Regions from separate parts of the Aestuariimicrobium soli genome, predicted to be linked through region 2. Evidence: predicted binding sites of a transcription regulator. Region 2 holds the regulator's gene; each other region holds the start of a gene.
What was found. Region 2 encodes HrcA, which represses chaperone genes, less so after heat shock. Its sites were predicted from a motif close to TTGGCACTCGNNNNNNNCGAGTGCCAA; they were not measured.
Positions count from the first base shown of each region.

Region 1: a site for HrcA is predicted at 4,060-4,086, ahead of groL (chaperonin GroEL). Genes of this name have one in related genera too.
Region 3: a site for HrcA is predicted at 6,479-6,505, ahead of groES (co-chaperone GroES). Genes of this name have one in related genera too.
Region 4: a site for HrcA is predicted at 4,080-4,106, ahead of ACSDQ9_RS09650 (FmdB family zinc ribbon protein). Genes of this name have one in related genera too.

Region 1 is NZ_JBPJSQ010000007.1:13,117-20,891, forward strand. It holds tRNA gene ACSDQ9_RS09435 (tRNA-Thr) at 22-97, opposite strand; gene ACSDQ9_RS09440 (class I SAM-dependent methyltransferase) at 224-829, shown strand; gene manA (mannose-6-phosphate isomerase, class I) at 866-2,065, opposite strand; gene ACSDQ9_RS09450 (Gfo/Idh/MocA family protein) at 2,065-3,066, opposite strand; gene ACSDQ9_RS09455 (DUF3263 domain-containing protein) at 3,176-3,469, shown strand; gene ACSDQ9_RS09460 (hypothetical protein) at 3,453-3,986, opposite strand; gene groL (chaperonin GroEL) at 4,206-5,831, shown strand; gene ACSDQ9_RS09470 (copper homeostasis protein CutC) at 5,937-6,638, shown strand; gene ACSDQ9_RS09475 (TIGR00266 family protein) at 6,645-7,361, opposite strand; gene ACSDQ9_RS09480 (hypothetical protein) at 7,268-7,774, opposite strand.
Region 2 is NZ_JBPJSQ010000002.1:470,696-478,470, reverse strand. It holds gene ACSDQ9_RS03510 (ATP-binding cassette domain-containing protein) at 1-3,176, opposite strand, end outside; gene ACSDQ9_RS03505 (MBL fold metallo-hydrolase) at 3,252-4,097, opposite strand; gene hrcA (heat-inducible transcriptional repressor HrcA) at 4,193-5,224, shown strand; gene dnaJ (molecular chaperone DnaJ) at 5,235-6,431, shown strand; gene ACSDQ9_RS03490 (16S rRNA (uracil(1498)-N(3))-methyltransferase) at 6,428-7,189, shown strand; gene tgt (tRNA guanosine(34) transglycosylase Tgt) at 7,186-7,775, shown strand, end outside.
Region 3 is NZ_JBPJSQ010000011.1:52,680-60,454, reverse strand. It holds gene cysK (cysteine synthase A) at 1-298, shown strand, start outside; gene cysE (serine O-acetyltransferase) at 295-924, shown strand; gene ACSDQ9_RS12430 (chorismate mutase) at 1,085-1,396, opposite strand; gene ACSDQ9_RS12425 (GuaB3 family IMP dehydrogenase-related protein) at 1,396-2,499, opposite strand; gene guaB (IMP dehydrogenase) at 2,508-4,019, opposite strand; gene groL (chaperonin GroEL) at 4,433-6,034, opposite strand; gene groES (co-chaperone GroES) at 6,046-6,342, opposite strand; gene ACSDQ9_RS12405 (hypothetical protein) at 6,550-7,143, shown strand; gene ACSDQ9_RS12400 (YbaB/EbfC family nucleoid-associated protein) at 7,180-7,775, shown strand, end outside.
Region 4 is NZ_JBPJSQ010000007.1:53,015-60,789, forward strand. It holds gene ACSDQ9_RS09625 (UTP--glucose-1-phosphate uridylyltransferase) at 1-1,161, shown strand, start outside; gene ACSDQ9_RS09630 (hypothetical protein) at 1,227-1,565, shown strand; gene mscL (large conductance mechanosensitive channel protein MscL) at 1,686-2,051, opposite strand; gene ACSDQ9_RS09640 (SAF domain-containing protein) at 2,229-2,864, opposite strand; gene ACSDQ9_RS09645 (alpha/beta hydrolase) at 2,988-3,665, opposite strand; gene ACSDQ9_RS09650 (FmdB family zinc ribbon protein) at 3,676-4,029, opposite strand; gene ACSDQ9_RS09655 (5-formyltetrahydrofolate cyclo-ligase) at 4,274-4,888, opposite strand; gene ACSDQ9_RS09660 (molybdopterin molybdotransferase MoeA) at 4,907-6,202, shown strand; gene ACSDQ9_RS09665 (peptidoglycan-binding domain-containing protein) at 6,231-6,662, opposite strand; gene ACSDQ9_RS09670 (hypothetical protein) at 6,812-7,639, shown strand.

The DNA.
Region 1 (7,775 bases), on a different contig from region 2:
GTCGAGCGCGCGGAAACGAGGTGGAGCCCCCTGTGGGAGTCGAACCCACGACCCCCTGTTTACAAGACAGGTGCTCTGGCCGCTGAGCTAAGGAGGCGTGCGCGCGACCGGGTCCGGCCGCGAACTCGCACCATTGTGGCGCAGCGCCCGTGAGTGTCGCCAACCCGGGAGAGCCGCCACCCGCTGACCGGTTGCCAACGGCGGGGATGCCAGAATCGTCTGCGTGAGTGAGCAGAACGAATGGCAGCGCGTCATCGCCGCCGACCCCGACCACAGCCACCGCTACGTGCAGCGGTTCAAGACGATGGCCGCCAACGGAGCCGACCTGCACGGTGAGGCCCGCATGATCGATGCCATGGTGGCGCGCGGTGCGCACGTGCTCGACGCCGGCTGCGGTCCCGGCCGGGTGGGCGGTGAACTGCACCGCCGCGGCCACCGGGTGGTGGGAGTCGACCTCGACCCGGTGCTGATCGAGGCAGCCGAGGCCGACGAGCCCGGCCCGACCTGGCTCGTCGGTGACCTCGCCGAACTCGACCTTCCGGGGCGCGGCATCGCCGACCCGTTCGACGCGATCGTCTGCGCCGGCAACGTGATGGCCTTCCTCGCACCGTCCACCCGCGTCGAGGCGCTCCGGCGATTCGCGCGCCATCTGACGGACGACGGCCGCGCCGTCATCGGCTTCGGCGAGGGCCGCGGCTACGAGTTCACCGACTTCATCCGTGATGCCCATCAGGCGGGACTTGAGCTGCAGCTCGGACTGTCGACCTGGGACCTTCGCCCCTTCGAGGAGGACTCGACCTTCCTGGTGGCCGTGCTCGGCCGCCGCTGATCGCGTAGGAGTCAGGGACGAGCGATCCGACCCGGCTCAGACTCCGGCCGCGGCCAGGAAGGCGCGGCAGTTCCCGTCCAACTGCACCATCTCGCCCGCCGGCACGAAGACGGCCTTGCCCTGCACCAGTTCGACGGTCTCGTCGGCCGTCGCCAGCGCAGCGTGGCCGGCCACCACGAACAGGATCCGCGCCGAGTCCACGCCCGGCAGCATCACCGACTGGTCGCCACGGGCATCGATCTGCCACAGCGAGAACTCCGGCGCCGAGGTGGGGAAGCGCAGGACTCCGGCCGATTCCCGACCCGGCGACTCCGGGTGGGGAGCGAGCACGTCGACCGGGGCGGCGGCGAAATCGACCACCGCCACCAGGGCGTCGACATCGATCCGCTTCTTGGTCAGCCCACCCCGCAGCACGTTGTCGGAGTTGGCCATCACCTCCACCCCGGTGCCCCGCAGGTAGGCGTGCATGTTGCCGGCGGGCAGGAAGATCGCCTGGCCGGGCTCGAGTCGCACGCGGTTCATCAGCAGCGCCGCCAGAATCCCCGGGGACGAGGGGTGGTGCTCGTCCAGTTCGACGGCCGTGCGGCAGAACTCACCCAGCGGGCCGTCGTCTGACACGTGGTTGACGGCCGAGGCGACGACTTCATTGACCAGGTGAACCCGGTCGTCGTCCAGGCTGAGCACGTCGAGGAAGACTTCGGCCAGGCCGGCATCGCCCGCTCGCTGCGTGAGCGGGCCGATCACCTGCTCGAGCCCGTCGATCGGGCCCAGGCCGTCGAACAGGCTGGCCGTCTCGCGGGGGTCACGGAATCCGCAGAGGGCGTCCATGGGGCTCAGGGCCACGATCATCTCGGGCTTGGGCCAGTCGTCGGCGTAGGTGCGCTGGGGCGAGCCCACGGGCAGACCCGAAGCATTCTCGGCGGCGAACCCGGCCTCGGCCTGTTCGCGCGACGGGTGGGCCTGAAGGCTGAGCGGCTGGTCGGCCGCGAGCACCTTCAGCAGGAACGGCAGCCGGTCGCCGAAGCGCTCCCGACTGCGCTCACCCAGCACCTCGGGATGCTCGGCGACCAGCCGGTCGAGGGTGCCGTCACCCTCCACCACGGAGGGCCCGGCCGCGTGGGCCCCGAGCCAGTACTCGGCCTGGGGTTCGCCGGTGATCTCGGTGTTCAGCAGGGTGGGAATGGCCTCGACCGACCCCCAGGCGTAGTCCTTGACGACCCCCGTGAGTGCCCGCATCAGCCGGTCACTCCGGCCCGCCACTGATCGAGCAGCCCGGCCACCTCGAGGGTCGCCTGCCACGGCACCGCCGCCGACTCCACGGCACCGGCCCGCAGGCAGCGGTGCACTTCCTGAATCTGGTGGACGAAGCCCGCGTCCTGCGCGACGAAGGTCTGGGTCTCGCCGCCCTCGGGGGTGAACAGCAGGGTCTGCGGGTTGAGGAAGTTGACCAGTTCGAGCTGGCCCAAGGTGCCGAACAACGTCAGCCGCTGGTCGCCGCGGGCGTCGAGCGAGCTCACCAGCGTGCCGAAACAGGCGTCACCGGCCAGGGCGTCCCAGCGCAGGTGCGCCACGGAGGTGGCGTCGACCCCGGTGCGGGGGTGGTTGGTGCCCTCCGCCGACAGCGAGGTCGGGTTGCCGAGCATCACGTGCGCGGCGTGCATCGGGTAGACACCGAGGTCGAGGATCGCCCCACCGGCGAGGTCGGGGTTGAGCAGGCGGTGGTCATCGTCCCCGTCGAAGCGGAACGCGAACGTGCACCACAGGAATCGGGGATCGCCGAGCAGGCCGTCCTCGACGAGCTTGCGGGCGCGCAGCACCAGCGGGTGGCAGCGCGTCCACATCGCCTCCATGCAGAAGACGCCGTGGGCGCGGGCGGCGTCGATGATCGCCGTGGCGTTCTCGAGGGTGTCGGCCATCGGCTTCTCGATGAGCACGTTCTTGCCGGCCTCGATCGCCTGGATGGCCTGCTCGCGGTGCAGGTTGTGCGGTGAGGCGATGTAGACGGCGTCGAGGTCGTCGCGGGCGAGCAGTTCGTCGTACGAGCCGTGCGCATGAGGCACCGCGTGCCGGGCGGCGAAGTCGCCGGCGCGGTCGAGGGAGCGGGAGCCCACGGCCACCAGTTCGGCCTCGTCGGGCAGGGTGGCGAGCGAGCGGGCGAACTTTTCGGCGATGTTCCCGGGGGCGACGATGCCCCAGCGGACGCGGTCGCCGGCCACCGGCTTGAAGGTGTCGGTCATGCGCCCATCCAAGCACGCGCGCGGGGTGGCCTCGACTGCCGTTCGCGGATTCTCATGGGCCTCACAGGGACTAATGACATGGCTGTGATTCCCACCTACACTGGGGCACATGTCTGCCGCCGCCCACGAGTCAAGCTCTGCCGTCGAAGCGTCCGCGCTCAGCGCGCGCGACCGCGAGATCCTCGACTTCGAGGACAGCTGGTGGGCAGCCCCGCAGGGCAAGGAGGCCGAGATCATGGAGCGCTTCTCGGTCAGCTCCGCGGTCTACCACCAGATTCTCAACCGACTGTTGGACGACCCGGCTGCCCTCGCGCACAAGCCCCTGCTGGTGAAGCGGCTGCGCCGGTTGCGCTCGGCCCGCCGCGAGCACCGCTCGGCCGGGCGTCTCAGGACTGGTCGCTGACCCCAGATCGTCCCCGTGGCGATCGGCCTCGCTCGAACAGCAGGGTGCGGGCCTGCCGCCAGCCCTCGCGCAGCGGACGCTTGGCGCGGTCGGTGTAGCCACCCAGCCTGAGGTCGGCGGCGCGTTCGAACGCGTTGGCCGAGGCCCGGTCGCCGGTGCGCAGCCACGACCACGCCATCGCCGCCGTGTAGAGGGGCAGGAAGGGCGCGCCCAGGCAGAAGGTCCACTGCCAGGTGTGGTGTTCCTCGTGTTCCAGCGTGCCGGGCCACTGCGCCTCGGCGTCGGCCCAGGTCGGGTGCGAGGTGATCACCACACTGCCGACGGTGAACGCCCCGGCCATCGGGAAGGGCAGGCGGTAGCCCTCGGCCATGGTCAGGCCCCGTGGCCCCCTCAGCACGCGACTGCCGCCGGCCCTCGCGATCGCGAGACCGAGCGGCGTCGACAGATTGGCCCAGTTGCCGAGGTTGCGCACGCGGGCCATCACCGAGGGGGTCGTGCGGGCTGAGGTGTCGTCCACGCCTCCATCGTGCCGGAACCGACGAAGACCGCGCCAGAGGGCGAGACGATCGCCTGCCGCCCGTGGCCACTCCTTTGCACTCGCATGGTGCGAGTGCTAAAAATGGGGTTGGCACTCGATGCGTCCGAGTGCCACCGGCAGGCTTGGTGAGGTCCCCATGGGCCGTCCGTCGCGGGCACCGACCTGGCGTACCGTTTCCGACGCTGGAGGACTTACCCCATGGCAAAGCTCATTGAGTTCAACATCGAGGCCCGCCGCGGTCTTGAGCGGGGCATGAACACCCTGGCCGACGCGGTCAAGGTCACCCTGGGCCCGAAGGGCCGCAACGTCGTGCTGGAGAAGAAGTGGGGCGCCCCCACGATCACCAACGACGGTGTGTCGATCGCCAAGGAGATCGAGCTCGAGGACCCCTACGAGAAGATCGGCGCCGAGCTGGTCAAGGAAGTTGCCAAGAAGACGGACGACGTCGCTGGCGACGGCACCACCACCGCCACCGTGCTGGCTCAGGCGCTCGTCCGTGAGGGCCTGCGCAACGTCACCGCCGGTGCGAACCCCATCGAGCTGAAGAAGGGCATCGAGACCGCCGTCAAGGCCATCTCGGACCAGCTGCTCGACCAGGCCAAGCCGATCGAGACCCGTGAGCAGATCGCTGCCACCGCGTCGATCTCGGCCGCCGATCCCGGCGTCGGCGATGTCATCGCCGAGGCCATGGACAAGGTCGGCAAGGAAGGCGTCATCACCGTCGAGGAGTCGAACACCTTCGGCATCGACCTCGAGCTGACCGAGGGCATGCGCTTCGACAAGGGCTACATCTCGCCCTACTTCGTGACCGACACCGAGCGCATGGAGGCCGTGCTCGACGATCCCTACATCCTGATCGTCAACTCGAAGGTCTCGAGCCTCAAGGATCTGCTGCCCGTGCTCGAGAAGGTCATGCAGTCGGGCAAGCCGCTGCTGGTGATCGCCGAGGACGTCGACGGTGAGGCCCTGGCCGGCCTGATCGTCAACAAGATCCGGGGCACCTTCAAGTCGGTGGCCGTCAAGGCTCCCGGCTTCGGCGACCGCCGCAAGGCCATGCTGACCGACATCGCCATCCTCACCGGTGGCCAGGTCATCTCCGAGGAGGTCGGCCTGTCGCTCGACACCGTCACCCTCGAGCTGCTGGGCAAGGCCCGCTCGGTGGTCGTCACCAAGGACGAGTGCACCATCGTCGACGGCGCCGGCGATGCCGAGCAGCTGAACGGTCGCGTCTCGCAGATCCGCAAGGAGATCGAGAACTCCGACTCGGAGTACGACCGCGAGAAGCTGCAGGAGCGCCTGGCGAAGCTGGCTGGCGGCGTGGCCGTCATCAAGGTCGGCGCCGCCACCGAGGTGGAGCTCAAGGAGCGCAAGCACCGCATCGAGGACGCCGTGCGCAACGCCAAGGCTGCCGTCGAGGAGGGCATCGTCGCCGGTGGTGGCGTGGCCCTGCTGCAGGCCGCCAAGGCTGCCAACGTCGACGGGCTGACCGGCGACGAGGCCACCGGCGCGCAGATCGTGTTCTCGGCCGCCGCTGCTCCGCTGCGCCAGATCGCCGTCAACGCCGGCCTCGAGGGTGGCGTCGTTGTCGAGAAGGTTGCCTCGCTCGAGCCCGGCCAGGGTCTGAACGCGGCCACCGGTGAGTACGTCGACATGATCGCCACCGGCATCATCGACCCCGCCAAGGTGACCCGTTCGGCGCTGCAGAACGCCGCGTCGATCGCCGCGCTGTTCCTGACCACCGAGGCCGTGATCGCCGACAAGCCCGAGAAGGCTGCGCCTGCTCCGGGCGCCGGTGACGGCGGCATGGGCGGCATGGACTTCTGATCGGCAACGATCCGAGTCCGGTCGAACCACCGGTCTGAACGACACGCCGACGGGCGGTCCTCGCAAGAGGGCCGCCCGTCGGCCGTTGTGCGCCAGACTTGTGCCATGTCGGGACTGCTCGAAGTGATTGCTCTGCACGAGAACGATGCGCGCCGCGCCGAGGAGGGTGGCGCCGACCGGGTCGAACTGCTCGGGTCGATGGACCACGAGGGCATGGCCCCCGAACCAGCGCTGGTCGAGCGCACCCGCGCCGCCACGTCGATCCAGATTCGTCCGATGGTCAGGCTGCGCGAGGGCTGGTCGACCGACGGGGGAGAGGCGACCCGCCTCAAGGGGCTGATCCGCGCCTACGTCGACGCCGGCGCCGACGGGGTCGTGGTGGGCTTCCTCAACGGGCTCGGCGAGGTCGACATCGAGGTGGTGCGCGACCTCACCACCGGCATCGGCGTGCCCTGGACCTTCCACCGCGCCATCGACTGGGCCTTCGACTACCGCAAGGCCTGGTCGACCGTGCTCGGCTTCGAGGGCTTCGACCAAGTGCTGACGGCCGGGTCGTCCCGGGGGTTGGAGCACGGGTTGGACGAGGTGCTGGCCGTCTGTCGGGACGAGCCTGCGGCCGCGCCGGTCGTGATGGCGGGCGGCGGGCTGAGCGCCGAGCACGTGCCGTGGCTGGTCAGGGCCGGAGTGCGGGCCTTCCACATCGGCACGCCCGCTCGTCCGGACCGTTCCTACAAAGCGTGGGTCGATGCCTCACTGGTGCACAGCTGGCGTGCGTTGATCGACACCGAGATCGGGCACCTCGGCTGATCCGGGTCAGCTGAACAGGCCCCCGAGCACGCCGCCGCTGGCGCTCTCGCTGGGAGCGTTCTGGCGCACCCAACCCTGGAACGCGTCGGGGTTGCGGGACTGCAGGAACAGTCGCCCGGGGCCGGTGAACTCGAAGACGAACCCCTCGCCGGACTTCATGGACTGCAGGGTTCGTCCGCGCACAGCTCGCCGCAGTTCGAAGCGCACCCCCAGGTCGTAGGCGACCACGTGACCCGTGTCGACCACCACGGTGTCGCCGGGCTGCAGGTCGACGACGTCGAGGGCACCGTAGACCGACAGCACCACCTGACCGTGGCCCGCGGCGTGCAGGCCGAAACCGCCCTCGCCGCCGAACAGGTTCGCCATGCCGCCCCACTTGGGGGTGACCTCGGTGCCATGGCTGTTGGCGAGCCAGCAGCCGCGGGTGACGAAGTACGGACGATCCGGGGTCAGGTCGAGCGCGATCAGATCCCCGGGCAGTACCGCGGAGACGTCGACCCATCCGCCCTGCGGACCGGCCGTGGCGGTGGTGACGAAGAAGGATTCGCCGGAGAGCACCGAGCGTTTGAGGCCGGCCATCAGCCCGCCGCCGGTGTCGGCGGAGATCTGCAGACCGGCCGAGTGCATCATCATCGAGCCCGACTCGATGCGCACCGGTTCACCGGGTGCCAGGTGCAGTCGCGCGACGGCGAACGAGGGCTGGTGACGAATCTGGGTCTGCATCGGCGGGCCTCTCGGTCGGTGTGCTGACCCTCATCGTAGGTGCGAGGCCGGTCAGCGTGGGAGAGGTCGCCGACGGGGTGCGAGCGGGCGCTGACGGGGTGGGCGCCGTTGCTGACCCGGTGGGGCGTCGACGGCGCCAGTACCCGATGATCGCGACCGTGAGCAGGCTCGGCCAGGGCGACCGGGCCCCGGCGGGGGATCACCCGACCGCCGATGACCGGCAGCCACGAGAACCAGCGCTCGCCCCAGCGCCGGGCCAACCCGACGCAGGCGATCGCCCCGCCCAGTTGGAGCACGTCGAGGGTGAGCACGTAGCGGATCGCCTCGGGGTTGGACCGGAACAGCGGCGCCAGCGCGAAGCCGGTGTCGGCGCCCGCCAGCATGGCGATGCGCCAGCCGATGGAGGGCAGCACG
Region 2 (7,775 bases):
CGGGCGTCGGAGACGGGAGCGTCGAACGCGCGGGTGAACCCCAACTGCACGTTGTCGGCGAAGGTGCCCGACATCACCCGGGGAACCTGGGCGACGTAGGCCACCTGGCCGGGGCGCATGAACAGTTCGGCATCAGAGACCACTTCGCCGTTCCACAAGACATCGCCGGAGTAGTCGATCAGTCCCGCCAGGGTGCGCAGCAGACTCGACTTGCCGGAACCGACCTGGCCGAGCAGCAGCACCAGTTCGCCTCGGTTGACCGTCAACGAGACGTTCTCGACGCCGACGGTGCCGTCCTCGTGGATGGCGGTGACGTCGCGCACCGTGAGGCTCTCGAGCGGGATCTGCCGCACCGTCGGGGCCGCCGGGGCCTCGCCGGTCTCGAGATTGACGCCGGCGGGCAGGTCGACGAGATCGACGCCGCCGGCCATGCGCTGCGTCGCCTGCTGCCAGGAGCGGGTGCCGGGCGCCTCGGTGACGACGGCACCGGCAACTCGTCCGAACCATTCGAAGCCGTTGAGGGCGTTGACGACCAGCAGCGCCGTCGCCAGCCCCCACCAGCCGCCCACCACGGCGGCCCAGACCGCCACGATGCCCACCTTGATCATGATCACGGGAACCGAGTCGAGCACCGCCTGCACGTGGTGTTCACGCACGGCGGCGTCGACACGGCCCGCGTCGACGTCGAGCAGGTGGCGGTGGACCTCGGGGGTGCGTCCCGCCAGTTTGACCGTCCGCGCCGACTCCAAGGCCGAGACCAGGGCTCGTCCGAAGGTGGCGCGCATGGCCGAGGCCTTCGTGGCCGTGCGCCCCGCGATCGGACGACCGATGGCCGAGGCGATGGTGGCGGCCACCACGACGGCCAGCAGCACGGCGCCCGCCAGCGGGTTGGCGGCGGCGATCGCCGTGACCGCCACCACCAGCAGGCCGTTGACGAAGTCGACCCACCGGTCGGCATAGCGGGCGTAGCGGTCGGCGTCCATGGCACGGGCGACCACCTCGCCCGCGGGCACCTTCTCGAGACGGTGCTGGGCGGTCTGGCCGACCAGCACCGACAGGCGCACCCGCAGCAGCACCTCGATCCACCACCGCGGGTAGCGGGCGATGGCCTCCGACAGCATCACCGGGCCGGCGAACACCATCACCACCAGCGCCGCCAGCCACCACCACGGCTGCTCGCCGGCGGCCACCTGCTCGACGGCGTGACCCCACGCGAAGCCGGTCAGGGCCCCGGCGGATCCGGTGAGCGAGACCCCGAGGAACAGCCCGACTGACAGCAGGCCCCAGTCGGGCCGTACCTTGAGGGCGTTCCAGATGCCCCGGGTCAGGGACGGCCCGTCGCTGGTCTCGGTTCGCTGCGGCACCTCGCGGCGACGTCGGGCGCTGCCGACGGCCTCCGCGGGCTGGTCACCGTCGTCGGAGCCGCCGTCGGACTCGACGCCCAGGCCGGCGCTGCCCGCCGAGAGCAGCAGGTCGCGGAACGGCCCGTCGGTGTGGCTGAGGGAAGCCTGTGGTCCGAACTGGACGACCTCGCCCGCCCTCATCACCGCCACCAGATCGGCGCGCGCGATGGTCGACAGCCGGTGGGCGACCAGCAGTCCCGTGCGCCCCCGCAGCAGGCGGTCGGAGGCCGCGACGACGCGCGCCTCGGTGAGGGGGTCCATGCGGGCAGTCGCCTCGTCCAGCACGACGACGTGCACGTCGCGGATCAGCAGGCGCGCAAAGGCGACCATCTGTTCCTCGCCCGCCGACAACGTCGTGCCGCCGGGGCCGAGCAGGGTGTCGAGGCCCTGGTCGAGGCCGGCGACCCAGTCGGTGAGGCCCAGTTCCTCGACCACCTCGACCACGCGGGTGCGGGGCAGGTCGGCGTACAGCGTGATGTTGTCGGCGAGGGTGCCGGCCAGGATCTCGGTGCGTTGGGTGACCACACCGACCTGGCGCCGCAGGTTCTGCAGGTCGAGCTCGAGCACGTCGACGCCCCCGAGCAGCACGCTGCCAGCGGGGGGTTCGACGGCGCGGCTGATCAGCGAGGCCAGCGTCGACTTGCCGGAACCGGATCGCCCGACCAGCGCGAGCGTCTGCCCGGCGGGCACGTGCAGGGTGATGTCGCGCAGCGAGAAGGTGCCCTCCTCGTAGGCGAACGTCAGGTGGCGGAAGTCGAGGTCGACCTCGTCGGAGGTGATCTGCCGACCGCCGACCGGCTCGGGCTCGAGCGCCATCATCTGGCGCAGGCGGGCGACGGCACCGAGACCGGCCTGGATGTCGGGCATCTGTTCGGCGACGAAGCCGACGACCCCGACGAACTGGCTGGTGATCAGGAAGAGGGTGACCAGTTGGGCCACCGAGGTGTGACCGGCGGTGGCCATGACGACGCCGGTGACCGCGACCGCGGCCAGCAGGGCGTTCAGCAGGATGATGCCCCGCAGCAGGATCTTCTTCTCCAGGTCGAGCACGGCCTTGAACGTGCGGTGCACGTCGGCCGACAACTGGGCGAGACGCCGAATGGCGAACGACTGACCCAGGCTGGTGCGCAGGTCGTCGCGGCCGGCGATGCCCTCCTCGAGGGCGGCGGCATGGTCGGTCCACGCGGCCTCTTCGACGATCTTGCGTTCCTGGATGGGCTTGAGCAGCGAGCGCATGCCGAGCCAGGTGAGCCCGGCGAAGGCCGGGAACATGATCCACGCGGGCCACCAGGTGAGCCCGGCGATGATCCACATGGGCACGGCGCCGAACAGTGCACGGAGCACCATCCAGGACTGCCAGCGCATCAGGTTGCCGACCTCGCGGGTGTCGTCGTCGACCCGGTCGAGCACCTCGCCGACGGCCTGTTCGCCGAGGTGGGCGAGCGGTTGGTTGAGCGCGGCGTCGAGCAGGTCGCGCCGCAGCCCACCCTCGACGCGGTCGATCTCACCGAACCACAGGTAGCGGCCGAACATGTCGAGGATCGATCCGCCGACCATGGCGATGGCGAGCCAGCGGACGAGGTCCCACGTCGGCTGCTGCGCGAGTTGGCCGGCGAAGACGTTGCCGAGCACCATCGCCAGCGACCCGATGGCGAGCACGACCAACGCGACGGTGTTCACGGGCGTGCGCACGCGCCGCCAGTCGACGGTGCGGGTGGCGGTGGGGTGGGCGGTCGTCTGGACGGTCGGGGCGGGGCTCAGGGAGGTGCTCATGGCACCGATCAGCGTAGGCGGGGGGTCCGACATTTCGCGCGTGGATTTTCGTCCCCGCTTCGTCGGGCCCTCAGCTCAGAGGCGACCCAACAGCGGCAGGCTCGTCCGCGGCTGCACGCCCTTGGCCGCCAACTCGGCGTAGGCCAACGGCAGCGCGACCTTGATGGTCGCGGTGGAGTACGGCCACGCCCACTGCGAGGCGCCAGGATGCGGCCGACCGTCGACCTCGGGGTGGTCGAGCGCCTCCAGCGCCTGCTCGAGTTTCACTCCGCGCTGCACCAACTGCTCGGCCTGGCCGTAGATGGTTGACACGTTGGCCCGCTGCTCGAAGGCCGCCTGCCGGTCGAGCACGGCCCCATGGCCGGGCACGAACAGGGTGTGGTCGTTGGTCGCTCCCAGCATGCCGTCGAGGGTGGCCGCCCACGCCTCGACGGTGGTGTCGTCGCCGAACTGGGGGTCGGCGCCGGCCTCGAGCAGGTCGCCGGTGAAGACGACATTGCGCTCGGGCAGGTGCACCACCAGATCGCCCTGGGTGTGGCCTCGTCCGTGGTGAATGATCTCGGCGCGCGAGCCGCCACCCAGGTCGACGGCCTTGACCATCGAGATCGGGTGGGTGACCGCCGCCGGCACGCTCTCGTGGGCGATCGAGACGACATCGCCGAAGCCGGGCAGCCCATCGGCGTGGTCGGTGTGGGCGTGCGTCACCACCACGTGGGTGACCGGTCGCCCGGCCTGCTCGGCTGCGGCGGTCGCAATGACCGCGCCCTGCTCGGGCAGCGAACCGGTGTCGATGACCATCACGGCGGCGTCGCCGACGACCAGGCCGATGTTGACCGACCAGGGCTCGGCCACCGCCACCCACACGCGGTCGGCCACCTCGCGCCACGGCGACAGCGACAGCTGGTCAGGTGAGATCTCCATGCCCACGAGCGTAGCGGTACACTGGCACTCGCCCGGGCGGAGTGCCAGCCAGCCCAGTTGAACCAGCTCAGTCGAAGCAGCTCAGGAGGTGACCGATGGACGATCGCAAGCTCGAGGTGCTGCGCGCCATCGTCACCGACTACGTCGAATCCCGCGAGCCGGTGGGCTCGAAGGCCCTGGTCGAGCGCCACCAGCTGAACGTCTCCCCGGCCACCGTGCGCAACGACATGGCGGTGCTCGAGGAGGAGGGCTACATCACCCAGCCCCACACCAGCGCCGGTCGCATCCCCACCGACAAGGGGTATCGCATCTTCGTCGACCGGCTGGCCAGCATCAAGCCGCTGTCGGCGGCCGAGCGCCGGGCCATCCAGAGTTTCCTGTCTGGCGCCGTCGACGTCGACGACATCGTGCTGCGCACCGTGCGCCTGCTGGCCCAGATCACCCAGCAGGTCGCCATCGTGCAGTACCCGGTGTCGAGTTCGGCGATCGTCCGCCACGTCGAACTGGTCAGCCTCACCCCCGACCGCGTGATGGTGGTGCTGATCACCTCGACCGGCCGGGTGGAGCAGCAGGTGATCGAGCTGCCCGGCCACGACGAGGCCATGCTCGCCCGCCTTCGCGGCAAGCTGAACGCCACCGTGATCGGACGAGCCACCGCCCAGGCCGCCGCCGCCCTCACCACGCTGTTGGGCGAGGTTCCGCCCGATGACGCCATGGCCGCGACCGCCGTGGTCGCCACCCTGCTCGACCTGCTGGCCACCGATCGCGCCGCCGCCCGGGTGGCCGTGGCGGGTGTGCCCAACCTCACCCGTTTCTCGGACCAGTTCGAGACCACCGTCAAGCCGGTGCTCGAGGCGCTCGAGGAGCAGGTCGTGCTGCTGCGGCTGCTCGGCGAGACCGCCCAGGCCCACGCCGCAGCCGGTCAGACCATCGGCGTGCGCATCGGTCACGAGAACTCGGTCGAGGAACTGCGCTCGACCTCGATGGTGGCCGCGGCGTATGGTCCCGAAGCGGCAGCCTGGGCGAGTCTCGGCGTCGTCGGCCCCACCCGCATGGACTACCCCCAGACGATGGCCTCCGTCAGCGCCGTCGCCCGCTATCTCGGCAACTTCCTGACAGAAGGATGACAAGCAACAGATGAGCCCCTCCCAGACCGACTACTACGAGGTTCTCGGTGTCGATCGTGACGCCACCCCCGAGCAGATCAAGAAGGCCTATCGCCGGATGGCGATGAAGGTGCACCCCGACGTCGCGCAGGATGCCGACTCGGCCGAGAAGTTCAAGCAGGTGCAAGAGGCCTATGAGGTGCTGCACGACCCCAACAAGCGTTCCGTCTACGACCGTGGCGGCGACCCGATGGGCTCGGGCTACGGTGGCTTCGGCGGCGCTCAGGGGTTCGAAGGGTTCGGTGGCTTCGGCGGGGCACAGGGGTTCGACTTCACCAATCTGGTCGACGCCATGTTCGGGGCCCAGTCGTCGCGGGGGCCGCGCAGCCGCGTGCGTCGCGGCCAGGACGCCCTCGTCCGCACGCAGTTGACGCTCGCCGAGGCCGCGTTCGGGCTCACCAAGCCGATCACCATCGACACCGCCGTGATCTGCCCCAGCTGCACGGGCAAGGGCTCCGAGGACGGGTCGGAGCCGGTGACCTGCACCACCTGTGACGGCCACGGCGAGATCACCCAGATCCAGCGCTCGTTCCTGGGCGACATCCGCACCTCGCAGGCCTGCCCCACCTGTCGCGGGTTCGGTTCGATCGTCACCAACCCGTGCAGCGAGTGCTCGGGTGAGGGCCGCGTGCGCCACCAGCGCACCATCAACGTGAAGATTCCGGCGGGCGTGAAGTCGGGCAACCGCATTCACCTCGAGGCCCAGGGCGAGGTCGGGCCGGGCGGCGGTCAGGCCGGCGACCTGTACGTCGAACTGATCGTTTCCAACCACGAAACCTTCACCCGCGAGGACGACAACCTCGAGACCATCCTGCGGGTGCCGATGACCGCCGCTGCTCTGGGCACCACGGTGCAGATCGCCACTCTCGAGGCCGAGCGCGACGACACTGACGCCGACGACCGGCAGGTGTCGATCGAGATTCCCGCCGGCACCCAGTCGGGTACCCGACTCGTGGTCGACGGACGAGGGGTGCCCAATCTGCGCAGCGGCCGCCGTGGTGAGCTCGGTGTCACCCTGCTCGTGCAGACGCCCACCAAGCTGGACGACGAGCAGCGCGACCTGCTGACCCGCCTCGCCGAACTGCGGGACGAGACCTCGATCACCCCGGCCGTCACCAAGCACGGCAAAGGTGTCTTCGGGCGCCTGAAGGAGGCCTTCGGCGGATGACCGACCCACTCTTCCTCGGCGAGATCGCCGGCGCCCGGGTCGGGTCGCGGGTCGACCTGGTCGGGGACGAGGGACGACACGCTGCCGTCGTGAAGCGCCTGCGGGTGGGGGAGTCGGTGCTGGTCGCCGACGGCCACGGTTCCGCGGTGCGCGGCACAGTGACCGAGACGGGCAAGCACGGGCTGGCCCTCGAGGTGACCGAACTGCTGCAGACCCCCGAACCGCCGGTGCGGTTCCGGGCCGTGCAGGCCCTCGCCAAGGGCGACCGCGGCGAACTTGCGATCGAGTTGCTCACCGAGATCGGCTGCGACGAGATCGTGGCCTGGCAGTCGCACCGGTCGATCGTCCGGTGGGATGCCAAGGTCGACAAGGGGCTCGCCAAGTGGGCGGCGACGGCGCGGGAAGCCACCAAGCAGTCGCGTCGGTTCCGGGTGCCTCACGTCGGCGCCGAGGTGCTCACCACCAAGCAGTTGGCGGCCGCGCTCGCCGGTGCCGGTACCGGTGAGCGCAGCGACGACGACCTGACCCTGGTGCTGCACGAGGACGCCACCGAACCCCTGACCGAACTCACCCTGCCCACGACCGGACGGATCACCGTGATCGTCGGGCCCGAGGGCGGCATCGCCCCCGAGGAACTGGAGCTGCTGACCCGGGCGGGGGCTCGCCCGGTGGTGATCTCCGACGGCGTGCTGCGCTCGTCGACGGCCGCGGCGGTCGCGATCGCGCAGCTGAGGGCACTGGCGGGGGTGCGACGGTGACGTTCGGCTTCACCCCCGATGCCGTGCTCGACAACGGGTTGGGGCGCGCCGGCGTCATCCACACCCCGCACGGCGACATCGAGACCCCGGCCTTCGTGGTGGTGGGCACCAAGGCGACGGTGAAGGCCGTGCTGCCCGAGACGATCGCCGAGACGGGCGCGCAGGCGGTGCTGGCCAACGCCTACCACCTGTACCTGCAGCCCGGCGCCGATCTGGTCGACGAGGCCGGCGGCCTGGGCCGGTTCATGAACTGGCCCGGCCCGACGTTCACCGATTCGGGCGGCTTCCAGGTGATGAGTCTGGGGGCCGGCTTCAAGAAGGTGCTGGCCATGGACGCCTCGCGGGTCTCGTCGGACGACGTGATCGCCGAGGGCAAGGAACGCATGGCCCACGTCGACGACGACGGGGTCACCTTCAAGAGCCACCTCGATGGGACGAAGCACCGGTTCACGCCCGAGGTGAGCATGCGGGTGCAGCACGAGCTGGGCGCCGACATCATCTTCGCCTTCGACGAACTGACGACGCTGATGAACACCCGTGCCTACCAGGAGGAGTCGCTGGAACGCACCCGGCTGTGGGCCGAACG
Region 3 (7,775 bases), on a different contig from region 2:
CCCCGGCCCGCACAAGATCCAGGGTCTCGGAGCGAACTTCATCCCCACCAACGTCAACCGCGACATCATCGACGAGGTGATCGACATCTCCACCGACACCGCCGTCGAGGTGGCCCGCAAGGCGGCCACCGAGGAGGGCCTGCTGGTCGGCATCTCGTCGGGTGCCGCTCTGGACGCCGCCCGCCAGGTCGCGGAGCGTCCCGAGAACGCCGGCAAGCTGATCGTGGTCGTGCTGCCCAGCTTCGGCGAGCGCTACCTGACCTCGGTGCTGTACAGCCACCTGCTCCAGCAGGCATGAGCCGACTTCTCTCTCTGGCCTCCCGGGTCCGGGAGCGGGTGAGTGAGGACATCGACGCAGCGATGCGCGAGGATCCCGCCGCCAGCTCCCGGGCCCTGGTCGCGGTGGCCTATTCGGGCCTGCACGCCGTGTGGCTGCACCGGGTGGCGAACTCGATGTGGACGACCTCGGACCGGCTTCGTCCGGCGGCCCGGGTGGTCTCGCAGGCGAGCCGCTTCCTGACGGGCATCGAGATTCACCCCGGCGCCACCATCGGGCGCCGGTTCTTCATCGACCACGGCATGGGTGTCGTGATCGGCGAGACCGCCGTGATCGGCGACGACTGCATGATGTACCACCAGGTCACCCTCGGCGGACGAAGCCTGCAGCCCGTGAAGCGTCACCCCACTCTGGGCGACCGGGTCGTGATCGGCGCGGGCGCGGCCATCATCGGCAACATCACCATCGGTGACGACGCCAAGATCGGCTCGGCCGCCCTGGTGATCAAGGACGTTCCCGCTGGTGAGACGGTTCTGGCGGCGCCCTCGCACATCCGCGAGAAGCAGTTCGCGACCGCCGGCCAGGGAGTCAACGGGTTCGCCTCGTTCTCCGGCGACACCGGTTTGGCGCCGGAATTCGAGATCTGAGCCCCTCGGTCGCGGGCCCTCGTCCGGACACACCGATCCGAAACGGTGTCACCGTGCGTGAAGTTGCCATCTGGTGGCACAAACTCGCAGGGTGACACCGTTTCGGATCGGTGTTGGCCTGAGCCCACCCGCCCAGATCTCGTTCGGGCGCGAGGCCCGATCAGGGCAGCTGTTCGGCCTCGCGGCGCAGCACCTCGTGGTTGCGCACGACCTCGGCCACGATGAACCCGATGATCTTCTCGGCGAACTCCGGGTCGAGATGCGACTCCTCGGCCAACTGCCGAAGCCGGGTGATCTGCGCCTGCTCGCGCGTCGGATCGGCCGGCGGCAGGCCCAGATCTGCCTTCAACTCCCCCACCCGCTGGGTCACCTTGAACCGCTCTGCCAGCAGGTGGATCAGCGCTGCATCCATGTTGTCGATGGACGACCGCAGGCGGGCCAACTCGGCGGGAACCGCCGCCTCGGCAGACATCAGTGCACCACCAGCTCGATGCGCTGGAATTCCTTCAGGTCCGTGTAGCCGGTGGTGGCCATGGCGCGGCGCAGCGCCCCGACCAGGTTCATGGTGCCGTCGGTGACCCGCGAGGGGCCGAACAGCACCTCTTCGAGGGTGCCGACCTGCTCCACGCGGGTGCGGCGGCCCCGGGGCAGGGTCTCGTGCCAGGCTTCGGCGCCCCAGTGCCAGCCCTGACCGGGGGCCTCCTGGGCGCGAGCCAGCGGGGTGCCCACCATGACGGCGTCGGCCCCGCACGCGAGGGCGCGGACGATGGCTCCGGATCGTCCCATGCCACCATCGGCGATCAGGTGCACGTAGCGCCCGCCCGACTCGGCCATGTAGTCGCGGCGCGCGTCGGCGACGTCGGCGATGGCCGAGGCCATCGGCACCTCGATGCCGAGCACGTCACGGTTCGCGCCGGTGGCTCCCCCACCGAAGCCCACCAGCACTCCGGCGGCGCCGGCGCGCATCAGGTGCAGGGCGGTCTGGTAGTTGGCGCACCCGCCGACGATCACCGGCACGTCGAGCTCGTAGATGAACTCCTTGAGGTTGAGCGGCTCCACCTCGTCGGAGACGTGCTCGGCCGACACCGCGGTGCCGCGGATCACGAAGAAGTCGGGGTTCGAGGCGACCACGTCGGCGGCGAACGCCTGGGTGTTCTGCGGCGACAACGACCCGGCGGCCGGCACCCCGGCCTCGCGGATCTCGTTCATGCGGGCGCGAATCAGCTCACCCTTGATCGGCTCGGCATAGATGCGCTGCATCGCCACCGTCGCCTCGACGGGGTCGCTGATGGCGGCCAGCTCGGCCAGCTGCGCGGTCGGGTCCTCGTAGCGGGTCCACAGCCCCTCGAGATTGAGCACGCCGAGACCGCCCAGTCGTCCCATCTCGATGGCGGTGGCGGGGCTCATCACCGAGTCCATGGGGGCGGCGATGATCGGGAACTCGAAGCCGACGGCGTCGATCTTCCACGCGAGGCTCACCTGGTCGACACCGCGGGTGCGCCGCGAGGGCACGATCGAGATCTCGTCGAGGTTGTACGCACGCTGGGCGCGCGGGCTACGGCCGATGTCGAACACTGCGGGCCTCAGTTCTTGGAGGAGGAGTAGTTGGGGGCTTCGACGGTCATCTGGATGTCGTGGGGGTGCGACTCGCGCAGGCCCGCCGACGTGATCCGGACGAACGCCCCATTCTCGTGCAACTCGTCGATCGAGCGGGCGCCCGAGTAGAACATGGACTGCCGCAGCCCCCCGACGAGCTGGTAGGCGACGGCCTCGAGCGGCCCGCGGAAGGCCACCTGACCCTCGATGCCCTCGGGCACGATCTTGTCGTCGGAGGTGACGTCGCCCTGGAAGTAACGGTCCTTGGAGTAGGACGCCTTGCGCCCGCGGGCGGCCATCGCACCCAGCGAGCCCATGCCGCGGTAGCTCTTGAACTGCTTGCCGTTGATGAACACCAGCTCACCGGGCGACTCGGAGCAGCCGGCCAGCAGCGAACCCAGCATGACGGTGTCGGCCCCGGCCACCAGCGCCTTGGCGATGTCACCGGAGTACTGCAGGCCGCCGTCGCCGATCACCGGGACACCGGCCGGACGAGCCGCCCGCGCCGCCTGGTGGATCGCGGTCACCTGCGGCACACCCACGCCCGCCACCACGCGGGTGGTGCAGATCGAGCCGGGGCCGACCCCGACCTTGATGCCGTCGACCCCGGCCTCGACGAGCGCCTTCGCGCCCTCGTAGGTGGCGACGTTGCCGCCGACCAGGTCGACATCGGCACAGGCCTTCTCGGCGCGCAGCCGCTTGATCATGTCGACCACCCCTTGCGAGTGACCGTGGGCGGTGTCGACCACCAGCAGGTCGACGCCCTCCTCGACGAGCGCCATCGCGCGCTCCCACGAGTCACCCCAGAAGCCGATGGCCGCGCCCACGCGGAGTCGTCCCTGAGGGTCCTTGCTGGCCAGCGGGTAGCGGTCGGACTTCACGTAGTCCTTGAGCGTGATCAGCCCGCGCAGGCGGTTCTGGCCGTCCACGATCGGCAGCTTCTCGATCTTGTGCTGGGCCAGCAGCTTCAGCGCGTCGTCCGCGGTGACGCCGACCGGGGCGGTGACCAGCGGCATCGGGGTCATCACGTCGCGGACGAGGCGCGAGCCGTCGTCCTCGAAACGCATGTCACGGTTGGTGACGATGCCGAGCAACTCGAGCGAGGAGTTGACCACCGGCACACCCGAGATGCGGTAGCGGGCGCACAGTTCGTCGGCCTCGCGCAGGGTGGCGTCGGGGGTGATGGTGATCGGCTCGTCGACCATGCCGGCCTCGGAGCGCTTCACCTGGTCGACCATGGCGGCCTGATCGGCGATCGACAGGTTGCGGTGCAGGATGCCCAGCCCGCCCTGACGGGCCATGGCGACGGCCATCCGGGTCTCGGTGACGGTGTCCATCGCGGAGCTGACCAGCGGAATCTTCACGCTGATCCGCCGCGAGACCTTGGCCGAGGTGTCCACTTCCGAGGGAATCACGTCGGAGGCCACCGGCTGCAGCAGCACGTCGTCGAAAGTCAGGCCCAGGGTTTCGAAGGCCAGGGGGACGCCAGCCGGGGACAGGTCTGCGGGAACGGTCACTGCGCACCTTTCAGAGGGGGATGCGCGTCAGTCTATCCGCGCGGCCCCCGCCGGGACGACGCGGCCAAGCCTGCTTCGCGACGGGCGTGATCCCCACTCGCCCCGGCACCCATCGGCGAGCGCCCCACAGCCGGCACCCTTCGGGACGCCACTGTCGTCCGCAGACTCTCTCGAAAGAGTGCGGCCCGCAGGAAGTTTCCTAAGAGTCGCACTCTTTCGTGGGAGTTTGCGGAGGGGGCGGGGCGGAGCGGGCGGGGCGGAGCGGGGCGGGGATTGCGGCGGGGCGGGGCGGGCCCAGAAGACCTCAGCCAGAACGCACCGCGGCCCCCGACCGGTCTGGTCGGGGGCCGCGGTGTCACATCACGCCCGGTTCAGGGTGCGAGGGCAGCTCCAGCTCAGTGCTGGTGGCCGTCCTCGTCCTCGTCCTCGGGCTTGTCGACGACCAGCGTCTCGGTGGTGAGCAGCAGACCGGCGATCGAGGCGGCGTTGGCGAGAGCCGAACGGGTCACCTTGACCGGGTCGATGACCCCGGCCTCGACGAGGTCCTGGTACTCACCGGTCTTGCCGTTGTAGCCGTGGTTCGGCTCCAGCTCGGCGACCTTCGAGACGATCACGTAACCCTGCTCGCCACCGTTCTCGGCGATCCAGCGCAGCGGCTCGACGACCGACTTCGCCACGATCTGGGCGCCGGTCTTCTCGTCGCCCTCGAGGCCCAGGCCGTCGGCCAGCACCTTCGAGGCGTGGACGAGGGCGGAGCCGCCACCGGCGACGATGCCCTCCTCGATGGCCGCACGGGTGGCCGAGACGGCGTCCTCGATGCGGTGCTTCTTCTCCTTCAGCTCCACCTCGGTGGCGGCGCCGACCTTGATCACGCAGACACCGCCGGCCAGCTTGGCGACGCGCTCCTGCAGCTTCTCGCGGTCCCAGTCGGAGTCGGTGCGCTCGATCTCGGCGCGCAGCTGCGCGACGCGACCGGCAACCTCGTCGGACGATCCGGCGCCGTCGACCAGGGTGGTGTTGTCCTTGGTGACGACGACGCGACGGGCGCGGCCGAGCACCTCCAGACCCACCTGGTCGAGCTTCAGGCCGACCTCGGGAGCGACCACCTGACCACCGGTCAGGATGGCGATGTCCTCGAGCATGGCCTTGCGACGATCACCGAAGGCAGGAGCCTTGACGGCGACCGAGGTGAAGGTGCCGCGGATCTTGTTCACGACCAGGGTCGACAGCGCCTCGCCGTCGACGTCCTCGGCCACGATGAACAGGGTGCCGTGGGCGGCAATGACCTTCTCCAGCAGCGGCAGCAGGTCGTTCATCGAGCTGATCTTGCCGGAGTGCACGAGGATGTAGGGATCCTCGAGCACGGCCTCCATGCGATCGGCATCGGTGACGAAGTAGGGCGACAGGTAGCCCTTGTCGAACTGCATGCCCTCGGTGAACTCGAGCTCGGTGCCGAAGGTGTTCGACTCGTCGACGGTGATGACACCGTCCTTGCCGACCTTGTCGAACGCCTCGGCGATCAGCTCGCCGATCTGCTCGTCGCGCGAGCTGATGGTGGCCACCGACGCCATGTCGCTGGTGGTCTCGACCGCACGCGACACCGAACGCAGCTCCTCGACGAGGGCCTCGACGGCCTTGTCGATACCGCGCTTGAGGCCGATCGGGTTGGCACCCGAGGCGACGGCCCGCAGGCCCTCGTGCACGAGCGCCTGGGCCAGCACTGTGGCGGTGGTGGTGCCGTCACCGGCGACGTCGTTGGTCTTGGTGGCGACCTCCTTGGCGAGCTGGGCGCCAAGGTTCTCGTAGGGGTCGGAGAGCTCGACCTCGCGGGCCACGGTCACACCATCGTTGGTGATGGTGGGGGCGCCCCACTTCTTGTCGAGCACCACGTAACGGCCCTTGGGGCCGAGGGTCACCTTGACGGTGTTGGCGAGGATGTCGACGCCACGCTCGAGCGAGCGACGCGCCTCCTCATCGAACTTCAGAGTCTTGGCCATGGAGTGTCACCTCACTTGGTGACGACGGCGAGAATGTCGCGCGCGTTGAGAAGCAGGTACTCCTGGCCGTCGTACTTGACCTCGGTGCCGCCGTACTTGGAGAAGATCACGACGTCGCCCTCGGCGACGTCGAGGGGCACGCGGTTGCCGGAGTCGTCGATGCGACCGGGGCCGGTGGCCACGACCTTGCCCTCCTGGGGCTTCTCCTTGGCGGTGTCGGGGATGTACAGACCCGAAGCGGTCTGCTGCTCGGCGTCGAGAGGCTGGACGAGGACGCGGTCCTCGAGCGGCTTGATCGTGGTTGCCACGTCAAACCCCTTTCTGTTGCTGGTGGCGATGCGCCACGTGTCAGTTCAGGTGTCCGGCCGGGGCGTCGTCGCGGTGTCGTCCCGTTCGGTTTGGCACTCACCACGGGCGAGTGCCAATGACCAACTTAGTACCGCGCTGGCACTCGTTCAACCCGAGTGCCAATCCCTTCCTCGCGAGATCAACCCGGGCGGTGCAAGACTCCCCCCATGACCACCGAGGGCCCCGACCGCCCCAACTTCGAGGCGATGACGGACGACGAGCGCGCCGCCTGGCTGAAGGCCCAGCGACGGCCGATGCCTCGCGGGGCCAGGCCGATCCTGGTGGGGGTGGTGCTCAGCTTCGTCTGGTTCATCGTGCTGTCTCCCCTGATCGCCGCCCCCTTCGGACCCCAACTGTCGCCGACGGTGATCGACCGGGGGCGGGCCGACGTGATCTCGTGCTCCCGATCGTGGACGACCCTGTGGCGCATGTATGCGTGCGAGGCCACCGTGGCCTGGGAGCGACAGGAACTGGCGCGAACGACGGTGTCCAGCAGTCACGAGCTCTCGGGTCAGGTGGCCGTCGTGGCCCGCAACCGGCTCACCAACGGTCGGGCCAGCAATGTCACCACCTTCGGCAAGCGCACCGTGGTCGTCCCGGCCGACATGCCGGCCAACACCGGCGCCTCGGTGGCCTTGCTGACGGTGCTCAACGTGGCCGCGATGGTCGTGGTCTGGGGCACGGTCATCGCCGTGGTCACCCGGGGCGGAGCCGGGGCATCCCGCCGCCGACAGCCGCCGTCGACACTGGCTGGCCGCTGACCGGCCGCTGACCCCGGGGCGACTTACGGTGGATCAATGACGATCTCCCCCGGCGACCCCTCGGACGACGGCACCTCCGACTCCCTGGCCCAACAGTTGTTCCAGCAGGAGGTCGACCTGCCCGACGGCGGCAGTTTCAGCATCCAGGGCCTGCTCGACAGCCTCGAGGCGCACACCGCGACGATGCTGCAGGAGGCCGCGAACGCCCAGGCCGCCCTGGCGGCGGCTGGCGGCGAGGGCCAGCACGGCATCGTCAGGGTGCGGGTCGACGCCGGCGGACGACTCACCGGCCTCAGCTTCGACGAGGCCCTGTCCGAGACCTCGACGGCAAGCCTCAACCGGCAGCTGATGCTGGCCCACCGACTGGCGGTTCGGGCCGCGAACCGGCAGGTGGCCGCGTGGACCCCGGCCTTCTCCGACCTGATCACCGGAGCGGCGCCCAGCGTCGACGACGAGTCGGCCGCCCGCGACGAGCGGCCGTCCGACCCCGAGCCGGCCCCCGCGGCCCCGCCGCTTCCGCTTCCCGCCGACCCGCAGTTCGACGCCTGGCTGAGTGCCCTCGACGACCTGGCCGACGGCGAGGACTTCGGAGCGGCGGTGCAACGCATGAAGCAGACCGCGCCCTTCGAGGT
Region 4 (7,775 bases), on a different contig from region 2:
AAGCTCAACGGTGGGCTGGCGACGTCGATGGGGCTCGACAAGGCGAAGACCTTGCTCGAGGTGCGCGACGGAAAGACATTCCTCGACCTGATCGTCGGGCAGGTGATGGCCGCCCGTCAGGCCCACGACGCTCGCCTGCCGTTGATCCTGATGAACTCCTTCCGCACCCGCGACGACGCGCTCGCGGCGCTGGCTGCACACCCCGACCTGCCCGTCGAGGGGCTGCCGCTGGACTTCCTGCAGAACCAGGAACCCAAGCTCGACGCCGCCACGCTCGAACCGATCTCGTGGCCGGACGACCCGTCGCTCGAGTGGTGCCCGCCGGGCCACGGTGACCTCTACACGGCACTCGAGGCCTCCGGCCTGCTCGATCAGCTGCTCGACGCCGGCTTCCAGTACGCCTCGGTCTCCAACGGTGACAACCTCGGCGCCGCCCCCGACCCGCGCATCGCCGGTTGGTTCGCCGCCTCCGGGGCTCCCTACGCCGCCGAGGTCTGTCGGCGCACGGTCAATGACCGCAAGGGCGGGCACCTGGCGATCCGCAAGCGTGACGGCCAGCTGATTCTTCGCGACACCGCCCAGACGGCCCCCGACGAGATGGACTACTTCACCGACGAGCACCGTCACCCGTTCTTCCACACCAACAACCTGTGGTTCGACCTGCAGGCCTTGCGTGACACCCTCGCCGAGCGTGATTCGGTGCTGGGCCTGCCGCTGATCAAGAATGAGAAGACGGTCGACCCCGCAGACAAGACCTCGCCGAAGGTGATCCAGGTGGAGTCGGCCATGGGCGCGGCCATCGAGGTGTTCGAGGGCGCCACCGCCATCTGCGTCGACCGCTCCCGGTTCCTGCCCGTGAAGACCACCAACGAACTGCTGCTGGTGCGCTCCGACTGCTACCGCACCGACGAGCTGGGTCGGCTCACGGCCGTCGTCGACGACACCCCGCTGGTCGACCTCGACGGTGACCACTACAAGGTGATGAGGGACTTCGACGCCCGCATTCCCGTGGCGCCGTCCCTGGCTCGCGCCACGGCCCTGCGGGTCAAAGGTGACGTCACCTTCGAGCCCGACGTCACCGTGGTCGGCGACGTCACCATCACCGCCGACCAACCGCGGACGATCGCCCGCGGTACCACGGTGGACGAGTCCTGGCAGTGACGGCGGATCCTTGGTTCGAGGCGGTCGCGATCGCCCTGACCGGGGTGGTTCCGGACAGACCTGGAGTGGCTGACGCAGGGTCGTCCTTCGCAGCGTCGTCGGGGGCCGTCGGCCCTCATCCGGTGGCCCTGGTGGCGGCGCTGGCCTCGTCCGGGTGGGACGCCGAGCGGCTGCGAGCCCACCGGGCCGAGCGGCAGGGGGCCGAACTGCCGTGGCCGCACCCCGAGGCGGCCGAGCGAGTGGCGGCCCTCGGTGCGGGCCAGTTCCACGCCGTGCTGGGCGAGGTCAGGCGGTTGACCGGGCTGACGGGGCTCAGGGCGACCCGCCGACAGGGGCCGCGCGTGATCGGTGCGGCCGAGCAGCGGCTGCTGGCGGATCGTCCGCCGCACCACGGCAACGTGTGACCTCCCCAACGTCCCCGGACAGGGAAGAACCCCCACCACTCCGTTGTGGTGGGGGCTCGACCTGTCGCCGGGACGGTCCCGACTGGGGGTGGTGCGCCGCCGTGGGCGAGGCGCTCGTGCTCAGACGCGGGGGGCCTTGAGCAGGTCGCGGATCTCGGTCAGCAGCACGGCCTCGGGCGAGGCCTCCTCGACAACCTCGGGATCCTTCGCGTAACGAGCCTTGGCGGCCTCGTAGGGCTTGACGATGCCGAAGTAGACCACGGCGGCGAGGATGATGAAGGCCACCAGAGCGGTCAGGAACACGCCGACGGGAATGCCGCCGGGGCGCAGGGTGTCGAAGTTGGGGGTGCCGCCCAGCTTGCCCAGGAGGGCGAGAATGATGGCGGTGAAGGTCTCGACAACCTTGGCGAATGCGGTGGCCATGATGAACGCGACGGCAAGCTCGACGAGATTGCCGCGCATGATGAAGTCCTTGAAGCCCTTCATGGGATCTCCCTTTCTGTTGTGGGAGTGGCAGCCCGAAGACTCGGGCAGACGGACCCACTCCGCCGTCGGAGCGTACCCGCCCGTACGGGGGTGGTGCCATTGACGCGGCCCGTGCGTGGTCGGAAAGTCAGCACATTGTCTGCCTGTGTTCAGGCGGGTTTGCCCCCCCGGTGAGGCTCATCGGGGCGTTCCGAGGGTGACAGCCAACCCGTCGGTGGACGAGGCTGCCGCCACCCGTGCGGCCGAGGCCGGATCGGTCGCGATCACGATGACTCCGGGCTCGGAACTGCTGCCCGTGCCCAGGGGCCCGGCCGCCTGCTCGTCGGTCATCAACGCGGTCACGCGCGCCCCGGTGGCGATGGTGGCCGAACCGCCGTCGGTCGACTGGGCGACCACGTTGACGAGGTCGCCCACCTTCAGCAGGGCGGCCACCGACGGGTCGGAAAGGCGGAACGGAACCAGCACTTCGCCGGGGCGGGTCTGCCGCGTGCCGAGCGTGACGGCCGTCGTCACCACCGATCGTCCGGGCAGAGGGACCACCAGCACCAGGCCGATCACCTCGTCCGTGGTGGTGGGCGCGCCGGCGGGGATGAACTCGGGCGGCACGTGCGCGATGCGCAGGTCGGCGGCCGCGAGCCGGGTACCGGGGGAGAGGTCGTGGGCGGCCACCACCACGGGCGCCGTCACGGGATCAGGCGGACGCAGCACCGACAGGGCACCCAGCACGGCCAGCCCCGCCACGAGGGCGGCCAGGGTGCGCCGGTGCCAGCGCAGGGCGGAAACGAAGGAGTCGCGGGCTCTGGCAATCTTCACACCTCAGTTGTGGTGCTTGGGGGCCGATTCGTCCCAGTTGTCCACAGGGTTTCTTTCCGAGAGCCACCGGCCTGTGGATTACTCACAACCCCTTGACGAGGCCCTCTCGATGTGCCGCGGCGCTCAGCGGCCGAAGGCCCAGGCGACCATGCGCGGGAACTCCGCCCGCCAGAACGGGTCACCGTGGTCGCCCTCGCGTTCCTCGAACACCACCTCGGCCCCGGCCGCGCGCAACGCATCGGCCCAGCGGCTGGCGTTGTCGAGGAAGAAGGGCTCCTGCCGGCCGGCCACCAGGTAAGCGCCGGGCAGGGGTGAGGGCCACTCGTCCGACGGACGAAAGCCACCCCCCGGTGACGCCGAGAAGACGTGCCCGAAGAGGTCGGGGTGGCGCAGCCCCAGCGCGAGGGAGAGTTCACCGCCCGCCGACACGCCGCAGATCGCGGTGCGGGCGCGCGGTGGATCGACGCCGAACCGTGCGCGCACCCACGAACGCACCTCACTGAGCAGGAAGTTCTCGTGGGCGGCGAAGGTCGCGGGGGCGAAGCCGGGGGAGTACTCGGCCAGGCGCCGCAGCTCGGGATCGTCCGATTCGGGGTCGCCGCTCGTGCCGGGAGTGTCGAGCCGGTGCACGCCCACGACCAGGGTGGGCGGAGCGTCGACCGAGGAGAGATCGGCACCCCAAGGGGCGATCAATTGCCCGTCGCCGGCGTACACCACCGCCTCAGGGGTGCCGTCGGGCACGTGCACCGTGACCCGGCGTCCACCGTCGAAGTCGAACGTCTCGGTCACGAGCCCGGTCATGGCAGGGGCCTCAGCTGGCCTTCGCCGTGGTGGTGGACGAGGCCTTCGCCGCGGTGGACGAACCCGCATCGCTCGAGGCCGCCGGGGTCGACGACGACTGATCACCCGACGTCGAAGGGGCGGACGAGGAGCCGGCCGACGTGGCGGCCCCCGAGCTCGAGGCAGCCGGGGTCGAGGCGCTCTTGCTGCCGCGGGAATCGGTCTTGTAGAACCCGGAGCCCTTGAACACCACGCCCACCGCGTTGAACACCTTGCGCAGATCGCCGCCACAGGTGGGGCACTCGGTCAGGGCGTCGTCGGTGAACTTCTGCACGACCTCGAGATCGGATCCGCATTCGGTGCAGCGGTACTGATAGGTGGGCATGGGCGTCTCTTCTGGGCGGTGTTGCGTGGAGTGGGCGGCAGGGCCAGCCCTTGGCAGTGTAGACGCCGGGGGGCGAGATCGAGGAACCGGCCACCGTTCGCGGGGTCCGGTGGGGCGACCGCCGGTGTGTGAATCGAGCACCCGAACGCGCCTTCGCGGCTCAGGTGGGGAACGAACCCCGTTTCGGGTGCGCATTCTGCACAGATTGCGCGGAGAGCGCCGTCCCGGAACCCAGCGCGCGCCCTCACCAACAGGAGATGAGACGCTCCTCGGTGGCGATCGTCCGCACCCGCCGGTCGTGGCGTTCCAGCGGAAGCTCGGCGCACAGCTCCGACTCGTTGAGCATCAGCACGACCCGCGCATCGGGCCGGGCGTGCACCAGCGCGCGGTCGAACCAGCCGCCGCCCACCCCCAGACGCCCGCCGTCGAGGGTGCCCGCCAGTCCCGACACCAGGATCACGTCGGCATGCCCGAGCGCGTCCGCCCCCAGACCTGTGGTCGCCGGTTGAGGAATGCCCAACGGCCCGGGCCGCAGGTCGTCCATCGAGCGCAGCAGCGTCCAATCGGGTTCGCCGCCGCCCCCGCGCAGCACCGGCACGAGCACCGGTCGTCCGGCCTCGACCAGCACCCGGGTGAGCGCCAGCGTGTCGGGTTCGGGGGCCTTCGACAGGTAGCTCGCCACCCGATCGCCGGGCGCCAGCGCGTTCCACACCAGGCGGCTCCGCGCGCGGTCTGCGGCAGCTCGGGCCTCGTCCGACACGGTGGCGCGCCGCGACCGACTGGCCTGGCGCAGCAGCTGCTTGCTGAGCCGCACGGACTGCAGATCGGGGTCGGTCGACGGCGGGTCGGGGGTGGTCATTCGCCTATCGTAAGGAGCATGCCGCTGTTCGGACGCAAGAAGAAGGAGCCCATCGTCGAGGTGGAGCCCCCCAAGCCGACCCTTCCCCAGGGCCCCGAGACCGATGAGCACGGGCTGCGTGACCACGCCGCACACCGTGACTACCTGCTGTCGCTGGTCGAACCGCTGCCACCGTTCGGCATGCAGTTGCTCGATGCCCTCGGTCTCGCGTTGTGCGAAGAGATCACGGCCCACTCCGATCTGCCGCGACTGTCGCTGGCGACGGAGGCCGGCTACGCCGTGCGATCGGACGAGGTGGCCGCCGCCAGCAACGACGAGCCGCTCGAGTTCGCCGTCGTCGACGTCGCCCCGGGACGAGAACTCCCCGAGGGTTCCGTCGCCCGGGTCGAGGCGAACGGCCAACTGCCCGAGGGGGCCGACGCCGTGCTGCCGCTGCCCTTCACCGACCGCGGTGAGCAGTCCGTGAAGGTCTTCGAACCCGTCCGGTCCGGTGAGTACGTGGTCGGTCGCGGATCGGATGTCAGCGACGGCGACGTGCTGGTGCGCGAGGGGCAGCTGCTCGACGCCCGTTCGGCGGGTTTGCTGGCGGCACTCGGCTTCGACAAGGTGTTGGCGCGTCCGCGCCCGCGCGTGGTCGTGCTGTCCGTGGGCGGATCGCTGGTCGAGCCGGGTCGTCGATTGACCTCGGACGATCAGGTGCACGACGCCAACGGCTACATGATTGCCGCCGCCGCCAAGGAGGCTGGCTGCCAGGTCTGGCGTGTAGGGGTGGTCTCGAACGACCCCGCCGAGATTCGCGAGACCATCTCTGACCAGTTGATCCGAGCCGATCTGATCATCTCGACCGGTGGCGTCGCCGATGGGTCGGACGACCTGGTGCGCGAGGTGCTGCCGGAGCTGGGGCTCACCGATTTCGCCCGGGTGGCGCTCCGGCCCGGTGGAGATCAGGGATTCGGGCTGATCGGCGATGACAAGGTGCCGATGCTGATGCTGCCGGCTCGTCCGTTGGGCGCGTTCGTGAGTTTCGAACTGTTCGCACGCCCGCTGATCCGGGCGCTGATGGGGGTCGAGCCCGCCGTGCAGCCCCTGGTGAGGGCGATCACCCCGACCGTGTTGCGTTCACCGGCCGGGGTGACCACCGTGTTGCCCGCCCGGGTGAGGGACGAGACCGGGGTGCACCGCGTCGAGGTCATCGGTGGCGGGGAGTCCCAGCGGCTCAGCGACCTGGCCACGGCGAATGCGCTCGTGGTGCTGGACGCCGAGACCGAGGTGGTCACCGCCGGCGGCTCGGTGCGGTGCGTGCTGCTGGGCTGACCGGCCCCCCTGTACTGACCGGCCCCGCTCAGCGGTAGAGACGGTAGGAACAGGAGACGCCCCAGGTGCCCTGTCCCGGGGTGCCGGAATAGCCGTAGACCTTGGGCAACGCCGCCCGTGACTGGGGCCCGTACACGCCGTCGGCCTGCAGGCCGAGCATGTTCTGCGCCACCATGAGCGCGTACTTGGTGTCGTCGCCGAAGCTGCCGTCGATGTCAATCGGGTGGAAGTCGCCCACGGCGCAGGTCAGGATGTACTGCAGGGCCCGAACCGCCTGACCCTGGGCGCCTCGCATCAGCACGCAGTTGGTCGATCCGTAGTACGTCGGCTGCAGCGTTCCCGCCACCCAGTTGGCCTGGTTGCACATCGGCAGGGCCTGGGCCTGCGGGGCGGTGGCGGTCAGCAGACCGCCGGTGGCGGCGACGGCGCCGACGACGAGGGACGCGAGCTTCTTCTTCACGGAAGACCTTTCTGAAGGGGTGCGGCTGGTTGTGCGGACATCACTTCAGCACGCCCTGGGGTCACCCCTGCGGCAATCTGTCAAGGGTTTGCCCGACACACCGTCGAGCTTGGGTCGAGGGTTGAGGGGTCACCCGTACGGTGTTCCGCATGGGTACCGGCATCATCGTCTCGATCATCGTGATCGCCGGTCTTGCCTACCTGATTCCGTGGTTCGCCGCTCGTCGCACCGAGGGCGCCCAGGAGGAGGAACCCGAGGCCTTCGCCGAGTCGATGACGCTGATTCGTCGCGCCGGGGTGCTGGTCGACGAGCATGCCGACGAGTGTGAGGTCTCCACTCCCATGACCCGGCGAGCCGCCCTGTACGAGGTCAATCAGTCACACCGGGCCGCCGCCATCCGTCGTCGACGGGTCACCCTGACGCTGGTGGCGCTGACGGTCGTCACCGCTGTGCTTCCGCTGGTGCTGCCCGCTCTCCCGGTGGCCCTGCCGCGGGTGCCCTGGTGGGCCTGCGCCATCCCCGGGGGTGTGCTGGTCGCGTTCCTCGCCGTGGCGCGGTGGTCGGTGGTGTCGTTGCAGCGCACCCTCGACCAGCGGGTCGATCTGATCCGCTCCGGCTGGGAGGACGACACCATCAGCTTCCAGGTGCCGGCGGAGCTGCGGGAGACGTCGTCCGACCGTGACGAGGTCAGCGTCGAACTGAGCGGGCCGATCGCCCTGACCGGTTCGCTGTGGGACCCGATTCCGGTGACGACGCCCACCTATGTCTCGAAGCCGCTGGTGCCGCGCACCGTGCGCACGATCGACCTGTCGGCTCCGGGTCTCGTGGCACCCCGCATCCCGGTCACGAACGACACCCAGGCGATCGAGTCCCCCATCAACGAGGCAACCGTCAACGAGACAACCCTCAACGAGACAATGGCCGACGAGACAACGATCGAGTCGGACGAAGGCCGCCCCCGCGCCGTCGGTGAGTGAGGGTACCAGCTGGCTCCATGGGTGATCTGCCCGCCGTGTCGACATGGTCGTGGTGCCGGGCAGACCACCCAGAGCTGCATCCCCCTGGCCTCGTGGGCCACTGCCGAGATTAGCTGGCAGAAAACGCCGTTTCAGT